DNA from 3 places in the Klebsiella sp. HN106 genome. Region 2 is predicted to be linked to each of the others. Evidence: predicted binding sites of a transcription regulator. Region 2 holds the regulator's gene; each other region holds the start of a gene.
What was found. The regulator CRP, encoded in region 2, controls carbon source genes, mostly activating them, when cyclic AMP is high. The targets are predictions, from matches to a motif close to ATGTGANNNNNNTCACAT.

Region 1 (7,025 bases), on a different contig from region 2:
TACCTTCTTTGACCACAACTTAGGTCGTACGTTCATCAGCGGGCCAAAAGGTCGCCCCCTGCTCGGCCATGTGTAACAAAGTGTCACATGGTGTAAAACGCGGGCCGTATTGTGCGGCCAGACGCTGCAAAATCGCTGCGACTTCCCCCGCACCCAATCTATCCATATAGCGGAACGGGCCGCCAAGGAACGGCGGAAAGCCAATGCCAAACACGGCGCCGATATCGCCATCGCGAGCGTTGCGAATAACCTGCTCATCGAAGCAGCGCGCCGCTTCATTGAGCATCATCATGACGCAGCGTTCCGCCACCTGCTGCGCGGACAAGCGCGCCTGTGGAGAAGCGATACCCAGCAGGTTGTAAATCGCCGGGTCGGGCCGTTTTTTGCTTTTACGCCCTTTTACCGCATAAAGATAGAAACCCCGGTTATTTTTTCTCCCTTTGCGATCGTCATTCAGAATTGCGCTAATGATGTTTGCAGGCGGGCTAAAACGCTCTCCCCATGCCGCCTCCAGAACGGGAATAATTTTAGTGCCGGTCTCGATCCCCACTTCATCAAGAAGCTGAATTGGCCCTACCGGAAAGCCAAATTGAACCAACGACTTATCAATGTGATCGATCGGCTCCCCTTCTATTAACAGGCGCATGGCTTCATTAATATAGGGCGCGAGAATTCGGTTAACATAAAATCCGGCTTTATCCGCGACGACAATCGGCGTTTTCCCCTGCAGCTTCGCCAGCTTTACCACCGTGGCAATAGTCTGCCGATCGGTACCACGATGTGGAATCACTTCGACCAGCGGCATTTTTTCTACCGGGCTGAAAAAGTGCAGGCCGATAACCCGATGCGGTCTGCTCGCTTGCGCCGCGATCTCTGCGATCGGTAAAGACGACGTATTAGAGGCAAAGATCGTCTCCGGGTGGCAGTGTTGTTCCACTTCGCTGACCATTTTCTGCTTGAGCGTCAGATCTTCAAATACCGCTTCGATCACCACATCGCGATGGGCAAAGCCCTGGTAATCCAGCGAACCGGTAATCAACCCCATCTGGCGATCGCGCTCGCTGGCGCGCAGATAGCGGCGGCGCACCTGTTTATCGAGCAGATCCCAACTGTATTTCAATGCATGATTTATCCCGCGCGGCTGAATGTCCTTAATGCGGACCGGCAATTCTCCTTTGCATGCGGTGACGTAGGCGATGCCGCCCCCCATCAGTCCTCCGCCAAGAATGCCCACGCTACGCAGCGCGACGGGCTGCGCATCCGCACCGCGATCCTTTTTTAGATCGGTGCTGGCGAAAAAAATCGATCGTAGCGCCTGCGATTGCGGCGTCATCGCCAGCTCGCCAAAAGCGCGGGCTTCTTCTGCGTATCCGCTGCTGCAGCCCTGCGCCAGTCCGGTCTCAATCACCTGCAGAATGCGCTCAGTTGCCGGGTAGTTGCCCTGGGTTTTGTGATGCGTCTTTTTCGCTACCAGACGAAACAGCAGGCTGCGGGCGAGAGGTCCTGCGAGAATACGTTCGCGCGCCGGGACGGTACGGCTTGCCGGACGACCTTTAAGAGCCCGTTCAACTGCGGTTTGTAGCAGGATGGTCTGTGGCACCACTTCATCGACCAGTCCCGCCTTCAGAGCCTGGCGCGGGCGAAGCTGTTTGCCGGTCAGGATCATCTCCAGCGCGCTGCTGACGCCAATTAATCGCGGTAAACGCTGGGTGCCGCCAGAACCTGGCAGCAGGCCCAACTGAACTTCCGGCAGGCCAAGCCGGGTTTTATTATCATCGCTGCATACCCGCCCGTGGCAGGCCAGCGCCAGTTCCAGGCCTCCGCCCAGGCATGCGCCGTGAATTGCGGCGATCACTGGAATGGGGAGCCCGTGGATCTCGGCCATGATTTGCTGCCCCTGACGGGCCAGCGCCTCCGCTTCCTGAGCGGAATGACAGCGGGCAATCATGTTGATATCGGCCCCGGCGATAAAGTTATCCGCTTTTGCGGAAATAAATACCGCGCCGCGCAGTTCTTTATTGTCGCGGAGCTGACGGATAATTCCCCGCACCTCGCTGGCGAACTCAGCTTTCAGGGTGTTCATTTTTTCACCTGGCGCGTCAATGGTGATGACAGCGATATTGTCCGGGCGAACCTCAAGCGTAAATGCCGACACGGTTTCCATCATTCGGCCTCCAGAACCATAGCTGAACCCAACCCACCCGCCGCGCAGGCGGTAACCAGCCCAAATCCTCCGCCGCGACGCTGCAGTTCATGCAGCGTTTGGGTAATCATTCGCGCGCCGGTGGCGGCAAAGGGATGGCCGTAGGCAATCGAACCGCCAAGCACGTTGAATTTGCTCTCATCGACTTCGCCGATAGCCTGAGAGCGGCCAAGCACCTCACGGGCAAATCGATCGCTGGCCATGCATTGCAAATTCGCCAGCGTTTGCGCAGCAAAGGCTTCATGCATATCAATCAGGGTTAAATCGGCCAGCGTCAGCCCGGCTCTTTCCAGCGCCAGCGGCGTCGACCACGCCGGACCCAGCAGCATATCCTGGCGAACATCAATCGCGGTAAAAGCGTAGCTGCGCAGGTAGCCCAGCGGTATTAACCCAAGCGCTTTAGCCCGGGATTCGGTCATCAGGATCACCGCCGCCGCCCCATCGGTTAACGGCGTACTGTTAGCGGCGGTCACGCTACCGTGTTTGCGATCGAAGGCCGGACGTAACTTTTGGTAATCTGCCAGCGTTGAATTCTTACGGATGTTGTTATCCTGTTCCAGAGGTTCACGGAACGGCGGCGTGTAGGCAGTCATGACTTCTGCCGTTAATTTCCCTTCCTCCCAGGCCCTCGCCGCAAGCTGGTGCGAACGAAGCGCCAGCGCATCCTGCCGCTCACGCGTGATACCCCACGTTTTCGCCATCTGCTCAGCGGTATCGCCCATCCGCAGACCGGTGGAATATTCGGCAACAGCTGGTGGCACAGGGAGAAGATCGCGGAAACGCAGCCGGGAAAAGAGCTTCAGGCGCTGTCCCAAAGTGCGGGCTTTGTTGGCATCAACAAGCGTTCTGGCAAGTTTTTTGCTCACGCCAATGGGCAATACGGAAGAGGAGTCGGCCCCGCCGGCGATGCCTGCATGAATGGTTCCCGCCATCAGGCTCTCCGCGACGTTGGCCACCGCCTGAAAGCTGGTCGCACAGGCGCGACTGACGCTATAGGCATCAGTATGTACGCTCATACCGGTACCCAGCACAATTTCCCGCGCGATGTTCGGTGCTTCCGGCATCTGTACCACCTGACCAAATACCAGCAGGTCTATTATATCCGCGGGGATATTGCTGCGAGCCAGCATTTCGCCGACCACCAGCTTACCTAAATCAACGGCTGGAACGCCGTGGAAAGCCGTCGCCTGCCGGGCAAACGGCGTACGTAAACCGCTGACGATGGCGATACGATCGCCCTGACGGGTGACTAGCGGTAATGCCTGACTCATAACGCTCCCCTGTTAACCGATAAAACAAAGTGGTCTGACCTGATAACAGTTTTAACTAATATTTTACATTAAGCCAATCGGGGAACAGAAAAAGTGCGAGCCAAAACACATTGATTAGAAAAGATAACGCCCCTGCGAGGAGGAGCGTTTGGGAAGGGATTAACGCAGGCCGAGCTGGAAAATCAGGGTTTCAGCTTCGCAGCTAAACACGAAATCGATATCCAGCTTCACGCCGCCATCAACATCAGTAAAGGTCGGGGTGATTTTGCACGGCTCCGATTCAACATTACGCGCTCTTTCACTCAATGCGGCAAGCATTTCTTCCGCTTCGGCGCGGTTCGCAAACACGCGGCTATAAGATGCGGTGCAATCGGTGTTGTCCATGATGGTACCAACATCCATACAGCAGCAAACCGGGGTTTCATCAGCACTGCATTTACTCATCGTAGATTTCCTCTGTATATGCACTCAAGGTGCCAGACAAATAATGTGCTTATTTTACGCCCGGGGCATGCCTGCCTCCAGTCGTTAATGGCGACAAAGGAGATAAGTGACCGAAATCACACTTAAAAATGATCCAAAACAAAAAGTGCCTACTTTGGATTGCGGGTACCCCGGCAAATTTGCCAACTGGATCGCGTTTCTTAGATCACAATTGAAAAAACTTATAAACAAACTTGCAACATATCATCTGGTCAGACCTATACTCAGCGCACTGGTCTGATTTCTCTGTCGTAAAGCAGACCCTACACTTCGCGCTCCTGTTACAGCATGTAACATTGTTTAAATAAAAATAACTCTATGAGGTTATGGGCATGAGCCAGAAAACCCGCCTTACCCAATCTGCCCTTGCAGTGGCTGTAGCACTTGTTTCAAGCCAGGCCTGGTCGGCAGGCTTTCAGTTAAACGAATTCTCTTCATCGGGCCTTGGTCGCGCCTATTCAGGTGAAGGAGCTATTGCTGACGATGCTGGAAACGTCAGCCGTAACCCGGCATTGATTATGATGTTCGACCGTCCGACTTTCTCGGGCGGCGCTATTTTTGTCGATCCTGATGTCAACGTCACCGGCAGTTCAGTTATCGGTAATGACGCCAGCCAGGACAATATCGCGCCAACCGCATGGGTACCCAATCTGCACTTTGTGGCGCCGATTAACGACCAGTTTGGCTGGGGGGCTTCTCTGACGTCTAACTATGGTTTAGCCACCGAGTTCAACAATGATTTTGCCGCGGGCTCAATGGGCGGTACAACCGACCTCGAAACCCTCAACCTCAATCTGAGCGGCGCCTATCGTCTCAACGATCACTGGAGCTTTGGTTTAGGCTTTGACGCCGTCTATGCCAGAGCTAAACTAGAGCGCTACGCGGGCGATTTACCGGATATTATCGGCGCGCAGCTACCGGGAATGGTGAAAGCCGGCAAACTCTCTCCGGCCCAAGCCGCGGCAATTGGTCAACAGGCTGGCGGTATCAGCCGCGATACGCAAATCGCTCGTCTGAAGGGTGATGAGTGGGGCTTCGGCTGGAATGCGGGCATTTTATATGAAGTCGATAAAAACAACCGCTACGGCTTAACCTACCGCTCTGAGGTCAAAGTTGATTTTGACGGAGATTATAAGAGCAGTCTGCCGTCATCCCTCAACCCTATTAACTCTGCCCTCGGTCTGGGACTGCCTTACGGCACAGGTGGTTCGACAATCGGCGGTTCTCTGACGTTGAATCTGCCCGAAATGTGGGAAATCTCAGGTTATAACCGCGTAGCGCCAAAATGGGCCGTTCACTACAGCCTGGCTTATACCAGCTGGAGCCAGTTCCAGGAGCTGAAAGCCACCAAAACCAGCGGCGGCGAAACGCTGTTCTATAAAGATGAAGGTTTTAAAGATTCCTATCGTATCGCTCTGGGTACCACCTATTACCATGACGATAACTGGACCTTCCGTACCGGTATCGCCTTTGATGATAGCCCGGTTCCGGCTTCCAATCGTTCCATCTCTATCCCGGATCAGGATCGCCTGTGGCTCAGCGCCGGTACGACTTACGCCTTTAATAAAGATGCTTCCGTCGACGTCGGTGTGTCCTATATGCACGGTCAGCACGTCGAATTTACAGAAGGGCCGTATACCTTTAAATCAGAAGGTAAAGCCTGGCTGTACGGCGCGAACTTTAACTACCGTTTCTAATCAACAGCAGCAACAAAAAAGGGTGAACATCATGTTCACCCTTTTTACTTTCAACCCGACGGTTACTGTGAATCGATATCTTTGAGATCGCCTTCAATCGCCTGAGCGTTGGGGTTCTCATTCGGAGAAAGTTTACCGCCGTTGGCGATAAAATCATGACGCTGGAAGTAAGCTTCACGCATCAGGATATACGGATCGGAGGACTGACGGAGCAAGCCATCGGAATCCAGCAGCTGCGCGCGGGTTTCGACTCCCTCTACCATCCATTTACCAATAGACATCGGCCATGTCAGCCAGGAAAGAACCGGATACAAGTCATCAGCCATATCACCGCCTTCATCACGCAGCGTAAAGCTGCCGTAGAAAGGCAACTGCACATAGGGGCCGTATCCCACACCATAGTGACCCAGGGTGCTACCGAAGCGAGCAGGCTCAACGCGTTGCAGTTTTGGATTCGCCATTCCCGCTACATCAACCAGCCCACCCATCCCGAGGAGTGTGTTCAGGAAGAAACGCGTAAAGTGCACCATACCTTTATAGGGATCGCCCTTCAGGAAGGAGTTCACCATTACCGCAGGTTCTTCAAGGTTGCTGGTAAAATTGCTCAGACCATTACGCGCCGGCTGCGGAACATAATCTCGCCACGCTACGGCAACAGGCCGAAGAACATAAGGATCGACAACATTGTAGTTGAAGTTGAACATGGTTCGGTTAAAACCTTCAAGCGGATCTGAACGCCCCTGCGGTAGATCGCCAGAACCAGAACTGGCGCACCCCACCAGCAATGTGGCGCCAAGCGCAAGCGCCGACAGGCGAAAATTCATAGGTATCTCCCTGTTAATTTTAGCTATCGCTGGGGGTTATCCGAGGACAGCCGCCTCCATTAAGATATCGCCCGTAAGCATGTGCCTGCTTTCAGCATAGCCTTTTTTGGCATCGTTGTTGATGCCCCCGATTCTATACACATTTTGCAATTTCCGTATTGCTAATCTTGTCATTACAAAGAATTTAGGAGCTTATCCACTCCAAATAACCGAAACCGCTCTACGATTATAATAAAGACCAGCCGTTGAGGAAAAGTTATGAAGCCGCAAACTCACCATGATAGTGAAGATGTTGAGGTTGAAAGTGAAGAAAAACAGAATGGTGAAGAAATTGAGGTGGATGAAGAACGCCTGCCTTCACAGGCGATGGCTACGCATGAAGTGATTCGCCAGGAAGGAGAGAAAGAGCTTGAGCGCGATGCCATGGCGCTCCTCTGGTCAGCGATTGCAGCAGGACTCTCAATGGGGGCTTCGCTGGTTGCCAAAGGCATATTCCATGTCCATCTCAGCGAGCTGCCCGGCGGTTTTTTGCTGGAAAATCTCGGCT
Region 2 (7,025 bases):
TGCACCGGCGGAATTTATTCCGGTGAAGGGCAAAGGAAGCCGGGTATGGGATCAGCAGGGGAAAGAGTACGTTGATTTCGCCGGGGGTATTGCCGTGACTGCGCTCGGACATTGCCATCCGGCGCTGGTGGCGGCACTCCATGAACAGGGTGAAAAGCTGTGGCATACCAGCAACGTTTTTACCAACGAACCGGCCCTGCGCCTGGGGCGTAAGCTGGTTGATGCGACGTTCGCCGATCGCGTCGTGTTTATGAACTCCGGAACCGAAGCCAACGAAACGGCTTTTAAGCTGGCGCGCCACTATACCGTCACTCGCCATAGTCCGTACAAAACCAAAATTATTGCCTTCCATAACGCATTCCACGGTCGATCGCTGTTTACCGTCTCCGTTGGCGGGCAGCCGAAATATTCCGATGGTTTTGGGCCTAAACCGGCCGATATCGTTCACGTGCCGTTTAACGATTTACACGCGGTGAAAGCCGTGATGGACGATCATACCTGCGCGGTGGTGGTCGAGCCGATTCAGGGAGAAGGCGGCGTGACCGCAGCGACGCCGGAATTTCTGCAAGGCTTGCGCGATCTGTGCGACCAGCATCAGGCTTTGCTGGTCTTTGATGAAGTTCAGTGCGGTATGGGGCGCACGGGCTCGCTGTTTGCTTATATGCACTATGGCGTGACGCCGGATATTCTGACCAGCGCCAAGGCGCTGGGCGGCGGTTTCCCAATCAGCGCGATGCTGACCACCCATGACATCGCCAGCGCGTTCCACGCCGGTTCTCATGGATCGACCTACGGCGGTAACCCACTGGCCTGCGCGGTGGGCGGAGCGGCGTTCGATCTGATTAACACACCGGAAGTGCTGGACGGCGTCACCGCGAAGCGCGAGCTGTTTGTTGAGCACCTTCAGCAAATTGACGCGCGGTTCGATCTGTTCAGCGATATCCGCGGCATGGGGCTGCTTATCGGCGCCGAGCTTAAGCCGCAGTATCACGGGAAGGCGCGCGATTTCCTCTACGCCGCCGCAGAGGCTGGTGTCATGGTGCTCAATGCCGGACCGGACGTGATGCGCTTTGTACCGTCGCTGGTGATTGATGATAGCGATATTGCTGAAGGCATGACGCGCTTTGCCCAGGCTGTTGAGCGGGTGCTCAGCGCTTAGTGGCGCGCAGCCAGATGCCATGATGCGGACGCTGACGCCATGCCACCGATGAAATCGTGTGCATGGTGTTCAGATGCCCGAGGATGCGCTGCAGATGCTGCTCCATTGTACTGAGCGGGCCGCGAGGAACCTCCGCATCCTGCGCCTCCATGATATTCACATCCCCTGCGCTGCCCGGCCCATCGGAATCCAGCCGCTGCTGGCAGCGCTGGAGCGCAATCTCGCAGGACTCCAGATAACGTTGCGCCAGATCTGGCGTGAGCATATTGTGCTCGCGCGCCAGGGTGGTCATGGCGTTGATATGCTCGACAATAAACTGGCTGTGGGTAACCCACAGCTTCATATCTTCCAGATAGTGCGAGTTAAAACCGGGTTCCTGCATTGCCTGATTCAGCGAGTTAAACAGCGCGTTATGCGCCTGGTTGACGCGCATTCGCTGATAGGCCAGCGCCGGGGCCTGATGGTCGTCGCTGAGGATCAGCCTGATAGCATCCTGATCGGCTTCCAGCGCATCGTGGGCATTTTTGCGCAGCAGGCCGCTTTGCCATTGCGGCCATAGCCAGACCATACCCCCGAAGGCGATCAGGCAGCCAATCAGCGTATCAATCAGCCTGGCAACGATAAACTGTTCGCCGTTCAGGGTGAGTAGCTGCAGGGTATACACTGCCGTTACCGTAAATCCGACCATCGCCCAGCCGTAGTTCTTGCGGATAATCAGATAGCTTAACAGCGTGATAAAGAGCATCGCGGTCAGCGTATAGCCTTCAGGGACGTGAAAGTGCAGCGTCAGTCCGGCAATGACCAGCCCGGCAATGGTTCCTGCAGCCCGGTGGACGATGCGTACTCGGGTGGCGCCGTAGCCGTTTTGCGTCACGAACAGAACCGTCATCAGGATCCAGTAGGGTTTTGGCAGGTTTAGCGCGCTGCCCATCAGGCTGGCGACGCTCAGCATCACGCTGATACGCGCCGCATTTCGTAAGGCCGGCGACTTAAGCGACAGATAGTTTTTCAGGGCAGGCAGCAGCGGCAGGCGACGGGTTTTATCCGCCATCAGGTTACGCGCGTACAGCGGCCGCTGGGTGCGCAGAACCCGGGCAATACGGCTGAAATGCCAGGCGCAAAACTGCCCGACCGGGTTATCGGGATGCTGCCAGGCGATTTTTTCCAGCGCACCGATCTGTTTATCCATCTGAAAGCGCTGAGGATAACGATGGTAAAGGAGATCGTCCGCCAGCACCCGCAGGCGGGCGGCAACGGTTTGCGCGTTCCAGCGAATCACCGCTTCCGCATGGCTGCGCTCCACCAGTTTTTGCACCTCTTCCGGCTGATGAAGGCTGACGGAAATATGCTCCTGCAGGTCCAGTCCAACCTGGAATGCGCGCAGCAGGCGTTTATGATCGCTGCGCTGGTTGGCCGCCAACATATGCATCTGCTGATAGCACTGGGTTATCAGATCTACCACCTTTTGCTGTCGATTAAGCAGCGGCGGCAACGATGTTGAGGGGTCCGTATGCTGGGTAAGCAGACTGTATTTGGCCTCGCAATAATTGGCCAGCTCGCGATACAGCAGACTTAAGGATTCGCGCAGCGGCTGTTCGCGCCAAAGCCAGAACCAGACCCAGTTAAAAACGCCATACCATAACGTCCCGAGCGCGTAGATCAGCAGCGGCTCCCAGATCGGCATGTTGCCCGCGAGACTGAGCGTAAATATAGCCGCGATAAGCGAGGCGGGCAGCAGCCTTGCGTGCAGAGAGCTGATTTCGGCCGTGACGCCGAGGATGAGCGCCAGACCCGTGAGGATCAGCGGCAAAGGTATTTCTCGCTGCAGAAGGAGTTGAACGATAAGGCTACTGCCGGCAAACAGGCAGCCGCCGATAATCAGGCGTTTAAAGAAACGCTTATGCGGTGTATCCAGCCCGGCAACGTTGCAGCAGGCGGGAACAAGAGAAAACAGCAGCCCCTGCTGTAGATGACCGAACAGAAGCCCTATCGCAACCGGCAGACACAACACCAGCGTTTGCCGCAGTGCATAGTTGACTTCCGGGTGGTAAATCAGCCTGCGCCACATGAGGGGAAAACAAAAACGGCGTATTGTCAGGCAATACGCCGTTTTACCGACTTAACGGGTACCGTAGACGACGATAGTTTTACCGTGTGCCGAGATCAGGTTTTGATCTTCCAGCATTTTCAGGATGCGGCCAACGGTTTCGCGAGAGCATCCGACAATCTGACCGATTTCCTGGCGGGTAATTTTAATTTGCATACCGTCCGGGTGGGTCATCGCATCCGGCTGTTTTGCCAGGTTCAGCAGCGTCTGGGCGATACGACCAGTCACGTCGAGGAAAGCGAGGTTGCCCACTTTTTCCGACGTAACCTGCAGACGGCGCGCCATCTGCGAAGAGAGACGCATCAGGATATCCGGGTTAACCTGGATCAGCTGACGGAATTTTTTGTAGGAGATTTCGGCCACTTCACATGCGGTTTTCGCACGTACCCAGGCGCTACGCTCCTGACCTTCTTCAAACAGGCCTAATTCACCGATGAAATCGCCCTGGTTGAGGTAAGAGAGGATCATCTCTTTACCTTCTTCATCCTTGATGAGTACAGCCACGGAGCCCTTAACGATGTAGTACAACGTTTCTGCTTTTTCACCCTGGTGGATCAGCGTGCTCTTTGATGGGTACTTATGAATGTGGCAATGAGACAAGAACCATTCAAGGGTAGGGTCTGTTTGCGGTTTGCCAAGCACCATGCGCGGTTATCCTCTGTTATAAGCTATCTCCGGGTGCCGACACTACACGGCATCCGGGCATGCAATCGTATTGAATCCCTATACCTGGGAATCCGGCTGAAAGTGTTCTGCAGCCTGTAATGTGAACTCCTCTGCATACATGCAGTACATCAATGTATTACTGTAGCATCCAGACTGTTTTAGCATAGCTTTCGCCGCATGTCTCCTGGTGTCTCGCTTCAGCATGACCCAGGTCGCCTTCCGTTGCGAGAATTGTTATCTACGCGTAATCTGTCAGGAAAATTACAGCCCTGGAGTTAAATTTATGCAAGCGCGAGTGAAGTGGGTTGAAGGGTTAACCTTCATCGGTGAGTCGGCTTCTGGCCACCAGATTCTGATGGACGGTAATTCCGGGGATAAAGCGCCCAGCCCGATGGAAATGGTGCTAATGGCGGCAGGCGGGTGCAGCGCGATTGACGTGGTTTCCATTTTGCAGAAGGGGCGTCATAACGTCACCAACTGCGAAGTTAAGCTGACCTCGGAGCGTCGCGAAGAGGCGCCGCGTCTGTTTACCCATATCAATCTGCACTTTATCGTGACCGGTAAGGAGTTAAAAGACGCGGCCGTTTCCCGCGCCGTTGACCTGTCGGCGGAAAAATACTGCTCGGTGGCGCTGATGCTTGAGAAGGCGGTAAACATTACTCACTCTTATGAAGTGATCGAAGGATAAACGGAACCGACCCCGGTAGGTTATGTTGCCGCCGGGGCGATCGCAGCTAGCTTATTTTCTTGCCTTCCATCAGCCGTTCAACCAGCGGCGCCATAATCAGCTCCATCGCCAGCCCCATTTTTCCGCCCGGTACCACCAGCGTGTTCATATGTGAGATAAACGAACCCTGAAGCATCGCCAGAAGCCACGGAAAATCGATATTTTTCAGGTTGCGGAAATGAATCACCACGAAGCTTTCATCCAGGGAAGGGATGGCTTTGGCCGCAAAGGGATTGGACGTATCCACCGTGGGGACGCGCTGGAAGTTGAGATGGGTGCGCGAAAACTGCGGGGTGATAAAGTTGATGTAGTCCTCCATCGAGCGGACCACCGAGTCCATCACCGCCTCCCGAGAGTGGCCGCGTTCGCTGGTGTCGCGGATAAGCTTCTGGATCCACTCAAGATTGACGATGGGCACCACGCCGACCAGAAGGTCGACATGGTTTGCGACGTTGTGCTGCGGCGTCACGACGCCGCCGTGCAGGCCTTCGTAAAAGAGGACGTCAGTCGGCTCGGGCAGCGGCTGCCAGGGCGTGAAGGTCCCCGGAACCTGGTTCCACGGCACGGCTTCGTCATAGGTATGTAAATACTTGCGCGACTGGCCTTTGCCGCTTAGCCCATACTCAGAAAACGTCTGTTCCAGCAGGCCAAAGTCGTTGGCCTCTGGGCCGAAGTAGCTGATATGTTTGCCCTGATCCCGCGCTTTGCGGATCGCCATGTCCATTTCCGGGCGGGTGTAGCGGTGAAAGCTATCCCCTTCGACTTCAGCGGCATGCAGATTCAGCTGGGCGAAGATTTTGCGGAAAGCGAGGCTGGTGGTTGTGGTACCCGCGCCGCTGGAGCCCGTGACGGCAATCACCGGATGTTTGGCAGACATAACAACTCCCTGGATAAACGATAGTGTGTGCCGCCTTAGCCGTGAAACTGCTTGCGGGGCATGATGTTGACCGTCTCGTGCAGCTCTGACCATACCAGCACGGCCTCTCCGCTTTTTAGCTGCTGTTTTACATCAGAGACTTTATCAACCAGCGAACGTTCATGTTCACCATAATCGGTGCCTTCGCGCAAGACAAAACTTTCGATCAGGCTATCCAGCGTTTCGGGAGCGAGCTCTTGCCAGGGTATGATCATAATTTTCCTCCTAACCAGCGGGTTAGCCAATCCGGAATGCGTCTTTCAAGCCACATCTCTGGCTTACGCAAGGTACCGCCGACGAACCCAACGTGCCCGCCGTGCTCCGTCAGCTGATACTCGACATTCGCCGGCAATTGTTCCTGCGGCGGTATCGAGTGATGGTCCATAAAAGGGTCGTCTTTTGCGTGAATAATCAGCGTGGGCTTCGTGATATCGCTTAAGCGCGGCATGGCGCTGCACTGGCGATAATAGTCCAGCGCATCGGCAAAACCGTGGATCCTCGCGGTGATGCTGTCGTCAAATTCGCGGATACGGCGCATGCTTTTTAGCTGACGTAAATCGACGGGCAGAGAGCCAGGATAGGCTTTTAGCTTACGTGCGGCGTTGGCTTTTAGCAGATTAAGCAAATAGCGCTGATAAACGCGTGAGAAACCTTTATCCATATGATAGCTACAGGCTTCCAGCATAAACGGAGCCGAGACGATTACCGCGGCATCGACCGGAATGTCGTCGCCTTCTTTTGCCAGCAGGCAGCCCAGCATATTGCCCCCGAGCGAATAACCTACCGCTGCGGTCGGTGCCGAACCGTATTCGCGCTGGAGCCAGCGCAGAAACCAGGAGCCGTCTTCCGTTTCGCCCGAATGGTAGATGCGGTTATTTCGGTTGGGTTCGCCGCTACAGCCGCGAAAATGCATCACCACGCCCAGCCAGCCGCGCTGCATTGCCGCATGGATAAGTCCGTGTGCGTAAGGGCTGTGCAGGCTGCCCTCCAGGCCATGAAATACCACCAGTCTGGGTTTATGGCGTGCCTGAGAAGGATCTTCACTCCAGGCCAGATCGACAAAGTCGCCATCCGGCAGTTCAAGACGCTGCCAGTGGGGAGTGAAACGGAGTTTGCGACGGATTAGCCGCGGCAACATGGTTTGCAAATGACGATTACCTACGCCGCGCATCGGATGAAACTGCTGCGAGTCGTTTTCCGGGGGCGTCATTTCTGTAGGAGTGATATCAACCATAGCACCAGAGCAATTAATAATCTTTATCCATACTATACCGCGCATGAAGTACGCAGGTTAGCCAATATGTGGTCTTGCGGCTAATCGGTAGGCAGGTTACGTGTAAAAAGCCGCGGAGAGAGAGGTAAACAGGCGGGTTTCCCCGCCTCGCTGTAGCGCATGTTGCCGCTAGCCTTCCTGCAGCATCTGCTCCAGCTGTTCCTGCGCATCCAGCCA
Region 3 (7,025 bases), on a different contig from region 2:
AATGAGACTGGCTTTCTCTGTTTCAGGGCGTTAAAAATTGCGTTACCTTTGTTTTTATAATAAGCCAGACAGGAAAGCAGGGTGGGGCAGCGAATTCCCGTGACGTTGGGCAACATTACGCCGTTATCTGTTAAACCCTTCCAGCCGGGCAGGCTTGCGCTGGTGTGCGAAGGTGGGGGACAGAGGGGCATTTTTACCGCCGGGGTGCTGGACGAATTTATGCGCGCGGGATTTAACCCGTTCGATATGCTGTTTGGCACCTCTGCCGGGGCGCAAAATCTCTCGGCCTATCTGTGCAACCAGCCCGGCTATGCCCGCAAGGTGATCACCCGCTACACCACCGCCCGCGAGTTTTTCGACCCGATGCGTTTTGTCCGCGGAGGCAACCTCATCGATCTCGACTGGCTGGTCGACAGCACCGCCAAAAAAATGCCGCTGGCGATGGCTTATGCTGAAGACCGTTTTGCTCAGGGTAAAGAGTTCTGGATGTGCGCCTGCCGCGGCGATGATTATACGCCCAACTACTTTTCCCCTACCCAGCAAACCTGGCTCGATCTGATTCGCGCCTCCAGCGCGATTCCCGGTTTTTACCGCAGCGGCGTTATGCTGGATGGGGTGAGCTATCTGGACGGCGGCGTCAGCGATGCGATCCCGGTGCAGGAGGCCGCCCGTCGGGGCGCGCAAACAATTGTAGTGATCCGCACCGTGCCTTCGCAGATGTACTACACCCCGCAGTGGTTTAAACGGATGGAGCGCTGGCTTGGCGAAAGTAGCCTGCAGCCGTTTGTGAATCTGGTACAGCACCACGAAACCACCTATCGCTCCACGCAAGAGTTCATTGAGAAGCCGCCGGGTAAGCTGAGAATTCTGGAAATATATCCACAGAAGCCATTGAAAAGTATGGCGTTAGGCAGCCGTCTTCCTGCTTTACTGGAAGACTACAAAACCGGGCGCCAGTGCGGGCGCTATTTCCTCGCTACGGTCGGTAAACTGCTGGCCGACAGGCCTCCTTTGCTGCGTCATGCGCCACGCATTGCGGTACCGAAAACGGTGGTTATCCCGCCGGCGCCCGTGGCCAACGAGATCCCTCAGGTTCCGGTCATCGCGGCTGAGCAGGCCAATGATGCCAGCTTTGATAATGAGGACCTCGCGTGACCTTGCGATTGATTGATACCCACTGTCACTTCGATTTCCCTCCTTTCACCGGCGACGAAACTGCCAGTATTGCCCGAGCGGCTCAGGCTGGCGTGAGGCAAATCATCGTACCGGCGACGGAAGCGGATAACTTTGCCCGCGTATTAGGGCTTGCGGCGCAGTATGCTCCGCTCTACGCGGCCCTGGGGCTTCATCCGATAGTAATTGAGCGGCATGAAGAAGAGAGTCTGGCGCGGCTTGAAGCCTGCCTGGCGAAACGCGATGCTAAGCTGATCGCGGTTGGGGAAATTGGCCTCGATCTCTATCGCGAAGATCCGCAGTTCGAGCGCCAGATTTCTCTCCTGGAGGCGCAGTTGCGTCTGGCGAAACGCTACGACTTGCCGGTCATCCTCCACTCCAGACGCACTCATGACAAGCTGGCGATGCTGCTAAAAAAGCACGCTTTACCGCGTACCGGCGTGGTGCACGGTTTTGCCGGTAGTCTTCAGCAAGCCGAACGTTTTGTCCAGCTGGGCTATAAAATCGGCGTTGGCGGTACCATTACCTACCCGCGCGCCAGCAAGACCCGCGATGTGATGGCGCAGCTACCACTTTCTGCGCTGTTACTGGAGACCGATGCGCCGGATATGCCGTTAAACGGTTTCCAGGGGCAGCCGAACAGGCCTGAGCAAGCGGCTCGCGTCTTCACCGCCTTATGTGAGCTACGCTCTGAGCCTGCTGAAGAGATAGCTAATACCATGTTTTGTAATACAAAAGAGGTTTTTGCTATTTTATAACCTTTTATTGAGTGACTTGTGTCTCATTCCTGCCTTTTTATCTCATTGTTTTGCCTAAAATGTGTGAGCTGTGATGAGCGTGATGGTTCCATGCCGTTATAATCGCGGGGTTTTACGCTGAACTATCAATACACAGGGATTCTGTATGCAAATTATCATGGGACTTATCGGCATGGTGGTGCTGTTAGCCATCGCAGTGCTCCTCTCCAGTAATCGAAAAGCCATCAACCTGCGCACCGTCCTCGGCGCCTGGATTATCCAGGTGGGGATCGGCGCGTTAATTCTCTACGTGCCGGCCGGGCGCACGGCGCTGCTGGCCATGTCTAACGGCGTTGCCAACGTGATTGCTTACGGCAATGAAGGGATCGGCTTTATTTTCGGCGGTCTGGTTTCCGACAAGATGTTTGAGGTCTTCGGCGGCGGCGGGTTTGTTTTTGCCCTGCGCGTCCTGCCGGTCATTGTCTTCTTCTCATCGCTGATCGCCGTGCTTTATTACCTGGGCATTATGCAGTTTGTGATCCGCATACTCGGCGGGGCGCTGCGCGCGGTACTGAAAACCTCGCGCACGGAATCGCTCTCTGCCACGGCGAATATTTTTGTTGGCCAGACCGAAGCGCCGCTGGTCGTGCGTCCTTACATCGCCACCATGACGCGCTCTGAGCTATTTGCGGTGATGTGCGGGGGCCTGGCTTCGGTCGCAGGCTCCGTTCTGGCCGGTTATGCCCAGATGGGCGTACCGTTAGAATATCTGATTGCCGCTTCATTTATGGCGGCACCGGGCGGCCTGCTGTTTGCGAAAATTATCGTGCCGGAAACCGAGCAGCCGCAAGATAGCCCGGCGCTGGAAAAAAATGACGCCGATCCGGAAGCGCCGGCAAACGTACTGGATGCTGCCGCATCCGGGGCAGCTTCGGGGATGCAGCTGGCGCTTAACGTTGGCGCGATGCTGCTGGCGTTTATCGCGCTGATTGCGCTGGTTAACGGGATCCTCTCCGGCGTGGGCGGCTGGTTTAACTACCCGGATCTGTCGCTGCAAATGATTCTCGGCTGGGTCTTCTCGCCGCTGGCGTGGGTGATTGGCGTTCCATGGAGTGAAGCCACCGTGGCCGGCTCATTTATCGGCCAGAAGCTGATCATCAATGAGTTTGTAGCCTATATGAATTTCGGCGAATATCTGAAAGCCGACGCCGAGGTGGCTGCCGCAGGTTTGCAGGTCATTTCAACCCACACTAAGGCCATTATCTCCTTTGCCCTTTGCGGTTTTGCCAACCTGTCATCCATTGCCATTCTGATTGGCGGTTTAGGCGGTATGGCGCCCAATCGCCGCCAGGAAATCGCACAGCTGGGCATGCGGGCGGTGGCGGCGGGTACGCTCTCAAATCTGATGAGCGCCACCATCGCAGGCGTCTTCCTCGCGCTATAACGCGTCCTTCAGCGAGAAAATACCGGTGGCGGCGCTGCCGCCGGTATTTTTATCACAATTGTTAAAATTCCATCATCCTGCAACGCTCTGTTTTTCCATCGTTAGTGCTCTTTTTCGCCGTTGTTCGCACAAAATGACCCTGCTGATATCGAGTTGTCGCGTTCGGATATGTTATAATAATAACATTCCGTCGGGCCGGAGCTTGCTGTTTATGCTTATAAAGTGCTGTACGCTCATGAAGCCCGGGCTTGGCTATTTAGTGTGATTTAAATCACGTCACAGCAATGCAAATTGGCAATTAGTTTTCATTAACTGTGATGTATATCGAAGTGTGGCGGCGAGGCAATGTTACAATAGTAACAGACTCGCAAGGTGAACAAACTTTTAACCGGCAATACGCCGTCGGAGTATGAAATGACTGATTTAACTGCCAGCAGCCTGCGCGCGTTGAAACTGATGGACCTGACCACCCTGAATGATGACGACACTAATGAGAAAGTGATCGCGTTGTGTCATCAGGCCAAAACACCGGTAGGGAATACCGCCGCAGTGTGTATCTACCCGCGCTTTATCCCGATCGCGCGCAAAACGCTGAACGAACAGGGAACCCCGGATATCCGCATTGCGACGGTGACCAACTTCCCGCACGGTAACGATGATATCGATATTGCGCTGGCGGAAACCCGCGCGGCGATTGCCTACGGCGCGGATGAAGTCGACGTCGTCTTCCCTTATCGCGCGCTGATTGCGGGCAACGAACAGGTGGGTTTTGACCTGGTCAAAGCCTGTAAAGAAGCCTGCGCGGCAGCAAACGTGCTGCTGAAAGTCATTATCGAAACCGGCGAGCTGAAAGAAGAAGCGCTGATTCGTAAAGCGTCTGAAATTTCCATCAAAGCCGGCGCTGATTTTATCAAAACGTCGACCGGTAAAGTTCCGGTGAATGCGACCCCGGAAAGCGCGCGCATTATGCTGGAAGTCATCCGCGATATGGGTGTTCAGCAGAGCGTTGGCTTCAAACCGGCAGGCGGCGTGCGCAGCGCGGAAGACGCGCAAAAGTTCCTCGCCATTGCTGATGAGCTGTTCGGGGCCGACTGGGCCGATTCTCGCCACTATCGCTTCGGCGCTTCCAGCCTGCTGGCAAGCCTGCTGAAAGCGTTGGGTCACGGCGATGGTAAGAGCGCCAGCAGCTACTAATACGTAATTTGTCTGACCTTAAGGCCGGATGTCGTCCGGCCTGAGGTTAGTCTTTGACTCTTTCCTCGGGAGGTAATCTTGTTTCTCGCACAAGAAATTATTCGTAAAAAACGTGATGGTCATGCGCTGAGCGATGAAGAAATTCGTTTTTTCATTAACGGTATCCGCGATAACACCATCTCTGAAGGGCAGATCGCCGCGCTGGCGATGACCATTTTTTTCCACGATATGTCTATGCCGGAACGCGTTTCGCTGACCATGGCGATGCGGGATTCAGGAACCGTCCTCGACTGGAAGAGCCTTAATCTTAACGGCCCAATTGTCGATAAACACTCTACCGGCGGCGTAGGCGATGTGACTTCCCTGATGCTGGGGCCGATGGTCGCTGCCTGCGGCGGCTATGTACCGATGATCTCCGGCCGCGGACTCGGTCATACCGGCGGTACGCTGGACAAGCTGGAAGCGATCCCCGGTTTCGATATCTTCCCGGACGATAGCCGCTTCCGTGAAATCATTAAAGATGTCGGCGTCGCGATTATCGGGCAGACCAGCTCTCTGGCACCGGCGGACAAACGTTTTTACGCCACGCGTGATATCACCGCGACGGTGGACTCTATCCCGCTGATCACCGCCTCGATTCTCGCCAAGAAGCTGGCGGAAGGGCTGGACGCGCTGGTGATGGATGTCAAAGTCGGCAGCGGCGCCTTTATGCCCACTTATGAGCTTTCCGCCGCGCTGGCCGAAGCGATCGTCGGCGTTGCTAATGGCGCCGGCGTGCGGACGACAGCCCTGTTGACCGATATGAACCAGGTGCTGGCTTCCAGCGCCGGTAATGCGGTGGAAGTGCGGGAAGCCGTGCAGTTCCTCACCGGCGAGTACCGCAATCCGCGGCTGCTTGAGGTGACGATGGCGCTCTGCGTTGAGATGCTGATTTCCGGCAAGCTGGCGGAGAACGATGCCGATGCGCGGGCTAAGCTTCAGGCGGTGCTTGATAACGGTAAAGCCGCAGAAGTCTTTGGCCGGATGGTGGCGGCGCAAAAAGGCCCTGGCGATTTCGTGGAAAACTACGATAAATACCTGCCGGGCGCGATGCTAAGCAAAGCGGTCTACGCCGAAGGCGAAGGATTTGTTGCCGAAATGGACACTCGCGCGCTGGGCATGGCGGTGGTCTCTATGGGCGGCGGTCGCCGTCAGGCTGCAGATCTAATTGATTACAGCGTCGGCTTCACCGACATGGTTCCCCTCGGCGCGCGCATTGATACGCAGCAGCCGCTGGCGGTTATCCATGCGAAAGATGAGAACAGCTGGCAGGAAGCGGCCAAAGCAGTGAAAGCGGCCATAAAACTTGACGATAAAGCGCCTGAAATTACGCCGACAGTCTATCGTCGTATCACCGAATAGTTATATACTGATCTGATCGCTTTTTTGCAGCGCAAAAGGTACGGAGAATAATATGAAACGTGCATTTATTATGGTGCTGGACTCATTCGGCATCGGTGCGACTGAAGACGCTGAACGCTTTGGCGACGTCGGTTCAGACACCATGGGCCATATTGCAGAAGCTTGTGCCAAAGGCGAGGCTGACAACGGCCGTAAAGGTCCGCTCAATTTGCCTAATCTGACCCGCCTGGGGCTGGTTAAGGCCCATGAAGGTTCTACCGGTAAAGTTGCAGCCGGTATGGACGGCAACGCGGAAGTTATCGGCGCTTACGCATGGGCGCATGAGCTCTCTTCCGGCAAAGACACCCCGTCAGGCCACTGGGAAATCGCCGGCGTGCCGGTTCTGTTTGACTGGGGCTACTTTCCTGAGCATGAAAACAGCTTCCCGCAGGAGCTGCTTGATAAACTGGTTAAGCGCGCAAATCTGCCGGGCTACCTCGGCAACTGCCACTCTTCCGGTACCGTTATCCTCGATCAACTGGGCGAAGAGCATATGAAAACCGGCAAGCCGATTTTCTATACCTCTGCTGACTCGGTGTTCCAGATTGCCTGCCATGAAGAGACCTTTGGTCTCGATAAGCTGTACGAACTGTGCGAAATCGCGCGTGAAGAGCTGACCGAAGGCGGCTACAACATCGGCCGCGTTATTGCGCGTCCGTTTATCGGCGACAAAGCCGGTCACTTCCAGCGCACCGGTAACCGCCACGATCTGGCCGTTGAGCCGCCGGCACCGACGGTGCTACAGAAGCTGGTTGACGAGAAAAAAGGGCAGGTGGTTTCGGTCGGTAAAATCGCCGACATCTATGCCAACTGCGGCATTACTAAAAAAGTGAAGGCGACCGGTCTGGATGCGCTGTTTGACGCCACCATTAAAGAGATGAAAGAAGCGGGGGACGAAACCATCGTCTTCACCAACTTCGTGGACTTCGACTCTTCCTGGGGCCACCGCCGAGATGTTGCTGGCTATGCTGCGGGTCTGGAGCTGTTCGATCGCCGTCTGCCGGAGCTGATGGAACTGGTAGGGGAAGATGACATTC

Region 1: the regulator CRP is predicted to act here: its motif matches at 4,023-4,040, upstream of ACSIPU_RS13665 (YfcZ/YiiS family protein).
Region 3: the regulator CRP is predicted to act here: its motif matches at 3,614-3,631, upstream of deoC (deoxyribose-phosphate aldolase).

The regions. Positions count from the first base shown of each region.
Region 1 covers NZ_JBLURD010000004.1:209,554-216,578, reverse strand. Annotated here, with positions in the region: gene fadJ (fatty acid oxidation complex subunit alpha FadJ) at 20-2,164, opposite strand; gene fadI (acetyl-CoA C-acyltransferase FadI) at 2,164-3,474, opposite strand; gene ACSIPU_RS13665 (YfcZ/YiiS family protein) at 3,634-3,918, opposite strand; gene fadL (long-chain fatty acid transporter FadL) at 4,290-5,654, shown strand; gene mlaA (phospholipid-binding lipoprotein MlaA) at 5,717-6,478, opposite strand; gene ACSIPU_RS13650 (formate/nitrite transporter family protein) at 6,737-7,025, shown strand, end outside.
Region 2 covers NZ_JBLURD010000011.1:164,430-171,454, forward strand. Annotated here, with positions in the region: gene argD (bifunctional acetylornithine/succinyldiaminopimelate transaminase) at 1-1,159, shown strand, start outside; gene ACSIPU_RS22105 (YccS/YhfK family putative transporter) at 1,149-3,227, opposite strand; gene crp (cAMP-activated global transcriptional regulator CRP) at 3,279-3,911, opposite strand; gene ACSIPU_RS22115 (OsmC family protein) at 4,216-4,620, shown strand; gene ACSIPU_RS22120 (phosphoribulokinase) at 4,667-5,536, opposite strand; gene ACSIPU_RS22125 (YheU family protein) at 5,572-5,790, opposite strand; gene ACSIPU_RS22130 (hydrolase) at 5,787-6,785, opposite strand; gene ACSIPU_RS22135 (ABC transporter ATP-binding protein) at 6,978-7,025, opposite strand, start outside.
Region 3 covers NZ_JBLURD010000008.1:78,994-86,018, reverse strand. Annotated here, with positions in the region: gene ACSIPU_RS18935 (patatin-like phospholipase family protein) at 82-1,155, shown strand; gene ACSIPU_RS18930 (metal-dependent hydrolase) at 1,152-1,931, shown strand; gene ACSIPU_RS18925 (NupC/NupG family nucleoside CNT transporter) at 2,077-3,354, shown strand; gene deoC (deoxyribose-phosphate aldolase) at 3,769-4,548, shown strand; gene deoA (thymidine phosphorylase) at 4,627-5,949, shown strand; gene deoB (phosphopentomutase) at 6,002-7,025, shown strand, end outside.